One region of the Bradyrhizobium sp. 191 genome, then DNA from elsewhere that is predicted to be linked to it. Evidence: riboswitches for the same ligand, from Rfam matches in the RefSeq annotation. Region 1 holds a riboswitch; the other holds the start of a gene.
The links. A riboswitch is a leader RNA that binds a small molecule or an ion and turns the genes downstream of it on or off. The one in region 1 is predicted to bind S-adenosylmethionine.
Positions count from the first base shown of each region.

Region 1 (3,408 bases):
AGCTGCTGGGTGACGACATCATTCGTTCCGTCGGCCAGATCAAGCTCGGGGTGAACGTGCCCGCGGACGTGCGGACGTACCGGCCGATGTGAGAGGGCGAATAGGGAATGGCGAGTAGCGAATAGATCGACCTATTCGCCAGTCACTATTCGCCATTCGCCATTCACGCCTTCTCCAGCGCCGCCGTCAGATCCTCGATCAGATCGTCGGCATGTTCGAGCCCCGCGGAGAGGCGAATGAACCCCTCGCTGATCCCGAGGGCGGCGCGGTCCTCCGGCTTCAGGCGCTGATGCGTCGTCGTCGCCGGATGCGTGACGAGGCTCTTGGCGTCGCCGAGATTGTTCGAGATCTTCGCCAGCTTCAATTCGTTGAGCACGCGGAACGCGGCCTGCTTGCCGCCCTTGACCTCGAAGCCGACCAGGGTCGAGCCGCCGCGCATCTGCTTCTTCACCAAAGCTGCCTGCGGATGATCGGCGCGGCCGGGATAGACCAGCCGCGAGATCTTCGGATGGCTCGCCAGCACCTCGGCGATGCGCGCTGCGGTCTCGGTCTGCGCGCGCACGCGCACGCCCAGCGTCTCCAGGCCCTTGAGCAGGACCCAGGCATTGAACGGCGAGATCGAGGGGCCGGTCTGGCGCATGAAATTGTGGATGTGCTCGGCGATAAAGGCTTCCGACGACAGGATGATGCCGCCGAGGCAGCGGCCCTGGCCGTCGATATGCTTGGTCGCGGAATAGACCACGACGTCGGCCCCTAGCGCGAGCGGGCTCTGCCAGATCGGCGTCGCGAACACGTTGTCGACCACGAGACGCGCGCCGCCCTTGTGCGCGATCTCGGCGATTCCGGGGATGTCGAGCACGTCGAGGGTCGGGTTGGTCGGGCTCTCCAGGAAGAACGTTTTCGTGTTGGGCTTCAGCGCGCGCTGCCATTGGTCGAGATCGAGCCCGTCGACCAGCGTGGTCTCGATGCCGTAGCGCGGCAACAAGTCCTGGATGACGTAGAGGCACGAGCCGAACAGGGCGCGCGAAGCCACGACGTGATCGCCGGCTTTGAGCGGTGCGAGGATCGCGGTCGTCACCGCGGCCATGCCGGTCGCCGCCGAGCGGGCGGCTTCGGCGCCCTCGAGCTCGATCATGCGGCGCTCGAACATCGCGATGGTGGGGTTGGAGTAGCGCGAATAGATGAAGCCGGGGTCCTCGCCCTTGAACCGCGCCTCGCACTCCTCGGCGCTGTTGTAGACGTAGCCTTGGGTGAGGAACAGCGCCTCCGACGTCTCGCCAAATTGCGAGCGCAGGGTCCCGGAATGGACCAGGCGGGTTTCGGGACGGTAGTTGGTAGGCGACTTCGACATAGGACCCTCCGACATGACCATTCGACACGCAAACGGTCACAAAAAAACCGGCCTGGATATCTCCACTGGCCGGGATCACAGAGGTCCCCGGCCTGTTTAGCGATTTATTTAACGTGGCTGCAAGCCGGCCGGCTCAAATCACCACGGGATAAGTGATGCTCATATTCCGCAATGCCCTTTCCGTCAAGACATCCATCGGCTAGCCGTAAAAGGCTGATATTTCCCGCATGTTGGGATGCAAGCGAGCCCTGATGAGGACCCCCGGTTGACGTTCACGGTCGCCGCCGACGCCAATGGTATCCTGCCCGACCGCATGATCGCGGCGATGGCGGAAGCGGGCCTCATCCTGCCCGAATACGACTTCGTCGAAAGCCAGATCCAGCCGGCGAGCCTCGATTTACGTCTGGGCGATATCGCCTATCGCGTCCGCGCCAGCTTCCTGCCAGGTCCCGGCGCCACGGTCGCCGAACGCATCGATGAATTGAAGCTGCACGAGTTCAGCCTCGCCGACGGCGCGGTGCTGGAGACCAACTGCGTCTACATCGTGCCGCTGCTGGAAAGCCTGGCGCTGCCGCCGGAGATCGTCGCTGCCGCCAATCCGAAAAGCTCGACCGGCCGGCTCGACGTCTTCACGCGCGTGATCGCCGACGGCACCCGCCGCTTCGACATGATCGGCGCCGGCTATCATGGCCCGCTTTATGCCGAGATCAGCCCGAAGACCTTTCCGGTGCTGGTGCGCGAAGGCTCGCGCCTGTCGCAGGTGCGCTTCCGCACCGGCGATGCCATCCTCAATGCCGACGAGCTCGATGCGCTGCACGCCAGCGAGCGTCTCGTCGACATCGACGATGCCGACCTTTCCGGCGGTGTCGCCGTCTCCGTCGACCTCTCCGGCGAGAAGGCGAGCGGCTTCGTCGGCTATCGCGCCAAGCGCCACACCGGTGTCGTCGACGTCGATCGCCGCTCCGGCTATGCGGTCGAAGACTTCTGGGAGCCGATCTCGGCCCGCCCCGACGGCACCCTCATCCTCGATCCCGGCGAGTTCTACATCCTCGCCTCCAAGGAAGCTGTGCAGGTGCCGCCCGACTACGCCGCGGAGATGGTGCCGTTCGATCCTTTGGTGGGCGAGTTCCGCGTGCACTATGCCGGATTCTTCGACCCCGGCTTCGGCTATGCCGGCGCCGGCGGGCAGGGCGCGCGCGCCGTGCTTGAGGTGCGCTCGCGCGAAGTGCCGTTCATCCTCGAGCACGGCCAGATCGTCGGCCGCCTCGTCTATGAAAAGATGCTCGCCCGCCCCGACGCGATGTACGGCCAGCGCATCGGTTCCAACTACCAGGCGCAGGGCCTCAAACTATCGAAGCATTTCCGGGTGTGACGACACCCTCTACTGTCATGCCTCGGCTTGACCGGGGCATCAGTACGCCGCAGCCTCTCGATTTGATCACTGACGCCTCGGAATGCTGGATCGCCCGCCGCAGTGCGCAGGTGCGCACAAGGCGACCGATGACACCGAATGTGTGTCAGGACGCGACGCAAATCAGGGCCCCATGCGAGGTGACGAGATGAGCAATCCATCCGATCTCGACGCAAGCATCATCGAAGACGTTGCGGACGCGCTGATCTATTCGGATCGCTCCGGCACGATCATGCGCTGGAATCGCGCGTCCGCCGCCCTGTTCGGCTTCTCCGCCGCGGACGCGCTGGGCCAGAACCTCGACCTGATCATTCCCGAGCATCTGCGCGCCGCGCACTGGAAAGGCTTCGAGGCCGCGCTGGCGAGCGGGGTGATGAAGCTGGCGGGCAAGCCGACACTGACCCGCGCGCTGCACAAGAGCGGGCGCAAGCTCTACATCGAGATGACCTTCGCGCTGGTGCGTGACGCCGGCAGGTCCGTGCAGGGATCGGTCGCGATGGCGCGCGACGTCACCGAGCGCGTCGAGCGCGAGCGCGCGGCGAAGCTTGCGCAAAATTCGTGATGCGGAATTGACGGGCCGGCGTGCAGGGCGCCCTGCGCGAGCGTCAGGTTGCCTGTCCCCGGGGGCGGTGACACACTCGATCAC
Region 1 covers NZ_CP064692.1:5,003,204-5,006,611, forward strand. The annotation lists gene IVB23_RS23160 (SGNH/GDSL hydrolase family protein) at 1-92, shown strand, start outside; gene IVB23_RS23165 (O-succinylhomoserine sulfhydrylase) at 164-1,351, opposite strand; SAM riboswitch at 1,427-1,506, opposite strand; gene IVB23_RS23170 (2'-deoxycytidine 5'-triphosphate deaminase) at 1,617-2,723, shown strand; gene IVB23_RS23175 (PAS domain S-box protein) at 2,911-3,324, shown strand.

Region 2 (3,408 bases), 1.2 Mb from region 1:
ACGATCCCTGCATCGGGCCGAGCCTTTTCCTGAAAAAGCACCTGCCGGCCGCGGGCCTCGCGATGTTTCCGAAGTCGGGCCACGTGCTCAACCTCGAAGAGCCCGCGCTGTTCAACGAGAGCGTGGAGCGGTTCGTCACGCTGGTGGAAGCTGGACGGTGGCCGGTGCGCGATCCGAGATCTTTGGCTCCGCACTAGCCGTCATTCCGGGATGCGCCGAAGGCGCAGGCCCGGAATCCATCGGGCCGCAAACGCTGTGGCGCGATGGATTCTCAGATGCGCAATTGCGCATCATAGCTCGATGCTTCGCATCGCCCCGGAATGACGCCTACGGCGTCATCTCCCCCCGCCCCTGCTCAGCAAGAACACCGCCTGTTCGCCGAACATGTTCCACACCCACCAGGGCAGGTTCAGCGGCACCGGGCGGCCGTAGAGATCGAGCGCGACGGAGCGCTCCATCTTGACGTTGATCTCGTCGCAGAGCTCGACGAAATCCTTGATCGTACAGAAATGGATGTTGGCGGTGTCGTACCAGGTCGCCGGCAGGTTCTCCGTGCGCGGCATGTGGCCGCCGATCAGGAGCTGCAGCCGCATCTTCCAGAAGCCAAAATTCGGGAACGAGACGATGGCCCGGCGGCCGATGCGCAACAGATTCTCCAGCACCACGCGCGGCTGCCGCGTCGCCTGCAGCGTCTGCGACAGGATCACGTAGTCGAAGGCGTCGTCGGGATAGTTGACGAGGTCGGTGTCGGCGTCGCCCTGCACCACCGCGAGCCCCTTGGCGACGCAGCGGTTGACGCCCTCGCGCGACAGCTCGATGCCACGCCCGTCGATGCCGCGGGTCTCAAGCAGCTGAAGCAGGTCGCCCTCGCCGCAGCCGACGTCGAGCACCTTCGAGCCCGGCTTGACCATCTCGGCGACCAGCAGATGATCGGCGCGATAATCACCGGGCGGCTTGGTCGCGGCACCGTCCAGCGGCAACACTTCCTGCACGGGCATCTTAGCTACCCTTCAATCCGCGGGCCTTGCCTGCCGATTGCAGGAAGGCGCGGGAGATGTCGAAGAATTCGGGCACGTCGAGCAGGAAGGCGTCGTGGCCGCGATCGGTTTCAATCTCCGCGAACGACACCCGCGCGCTCGACGCGTTCAGCGCGTGCACCAGCGCGCGCGATTCCGAGGTCGGGAACAGCCAGTCGCTGGTGAAGGAGACCACGCAGAAGCGGGTCTGGATTCCCGCAAACGCCTTCGCCAGCACGCCGCCATGGTCGGCCGCGATGTCGAAATAGTCCATCGCGCGCGTCAGATAGAGATAGGAGTTGGCGTCGAAGCGCTCGACGAAGGACGAGCCCTGGTAACGCAGATAGCTTTCGACCTGGAAATCCGCGTCGAACGAGAAGGTCGGCAGCTCGCGGTCCTGCATGCGCCGGCCGAACTTGCGATGCAGTGCCGCGTCCGAGAGATAGGTGATGTGCGCCGCCATCCGCGCCACCGCGAGCCCGCGATGCGGATGGATGCCCTGATCGGCATAGCCGCCGCCATGCCAATCGGGGTCGGCCATCACGGCCTGCCGCCCGAGTTCGTGGAAGGCGATGTTCTGCGCCGAGTGCCGCGTCGCGCAGGCAATCGCCAGCGCGGAGAACACGCGGGCAGGATAGGCCGAGGTCCATTGCAGCACCTGCATGCCGCCCATCGAGCCGCCGACGACGGCAAACAGCGTGTCGATGCCGAGCCGGTCGATCAGCATCGCCTGCGCGCGCACCATGTCGGGGATGGTGATGACGGGGAAATCCAGGCCCCAGACCTTGCCGGTGGCGGGATTGATCGACGCCGGCCCGGTCGAGCCCATGCAGCCGCCGATCACGTTGGAGCAGATGATGAAGTAGTGCTTGGGATCGATGGGCCGGCCGGGGCCGACCAGCGTCTCCCACCAGCCAGGCTTGCCGGTGACGGGATGCACATTGGCGACGTGCTGGTCGCCAGTCAGCGCATGGCAGATCAGAACGGCGTTAGAGCGATCGGCGTTGAGCTCGCCATAGGTCTGGTAGGCGATCTGGAACGGGGTGAGATCGACGCCGCAATCGAGCCGCAGCGGCTGCTCGGTGCCGAAATGCACGACCTGCGAGCTCGGGTGATCCACCTCGTGCGACCGTTCGTCGGCGCTGATCGCAGGACTGGGTACAGACTTGACGCCAACCATCATCGACCTCGTTTGCGACTGCCGTCAGACCGCCGCTGGAATCAGGCCATGAAAAACCCGGCCTGAACGATAGGTTCGGCCGGGATCGGAAGCGTCCCCGGCCTGTTTAGCGAGTTTTTTAACGTGGCTGCAAGCCGGCCGGCTCAAATGACCACGGAACAAGCAAAAGCTACCGTCTTGGGCGGTTTTCGTCAAGTCGCGGTCCGGATCGGCCCAATTCGCCTGTCTCGCGTCGACCGGAAAGGACCTCATTTCTCTTTGCTTTCGCCGCCCCGACTGCCTAATCAGGACATCCCCCATCGCAATGATCGACGACCAGACATGTCCCAACGTCCGCCCGCGCCACCATCGCTCCAGGAATTGCGCAAGGAGATCGACGCGATCGACGAGAGCATGCATCGCCTGCTGATGCAGCGCGGCGACATCATCGACCGCCTGATCCAGGTGAAGCAGACCCAGGAGGTCGGCTCGGCATTTCGGCCTGCGCGCGAGGCCTCCATGATGCGCGAGATCGTGCAGCGTCATCGCGGCATCCTGCCGCTCGACACGGTCGAGAGCATCTGGCGCGTCATCATCTCGACCTTCACCTATGTGCAGGCGCCGTTCTCCGTGCATGCCGACATCTCGGTGAGCGAGCCGGCGATGCGTGATTCCGCGCGCTTCCATTTCGGCTTCACGGTGCCTTACGTCGCGCATTTCAGTGCGCAGGCCGCGGTCGAGGCGGTGGCGAAATCCAAGGGCGACCTGGCGCTGGTCTCGGCGACCTCCAGCCGCACGCCGTGGTGGCTCTCGCTGGAGGAAGCTGGCGCGCCGAAGATCATCGCGCGAATGCCCTTCGTCGAACGTGCCGATCATCCGGCGGCGATGCCGGTGTTCGCGGTCTCGCGCGTCCCCGACAGCGCCCTGGTGACGGAGGTCGAGACCTTCAGCGTGCGCGTCTCCGGGTGGAACGCCGAGGTCGCGCGCGCCCTGTCGCCGCTCGCCGAGATCGTGGCGGTGCCCGATACCGCCTTCGATGGCGCGGCGCTGCTGGTCTCGGTCACCAGCACGACCAGCATCGACAAGATCAGGGCTGCCCTGATCGAGGCGGGGGCCTCGGTACGCTCCACGGCTCTCGTCGGCAGCCACGCAACACGCTATACGGTGCCCCCGACCGGGGCGAAATCGTAAATCGCGCGCCTCGCCATTTCGGAGTTGAAGATGTCCCGCCCC
Region 2 covers NZ_CP064692.1:3,772,722-3,776,129, forward strand. The annotation lists gene IVB23_RS17495 (alpha/beta hydrolase) at 1-197, shown strand, start outside; gene metW (methionine biosynthesis protein MetW) at 336-998, opposite strand; gene IVB23_RS17505 (homoserine O-acetyltransferase) at 1,000-2,196, opposite strand; SAM riboswitch at 2,282-2,361, opposite strand; gene IVB23_RS17510 (chorismate mutase) at 2,518-3,366, shown strand; gene hisC (histidinol-phosphate transaminase) at 3,397-3,408, shown strand, end outside.
Region 2: it holds a riboswitch for S-adenosylmethionine, as region 1 does, so the genes downstream of both, IVB23_RS17505 (homoserine O-acetyltransferase) here and IVB23_RS23165 (O-succinylhomoserine sulfhydrylase) in region 1, are expected to answer to the same signal.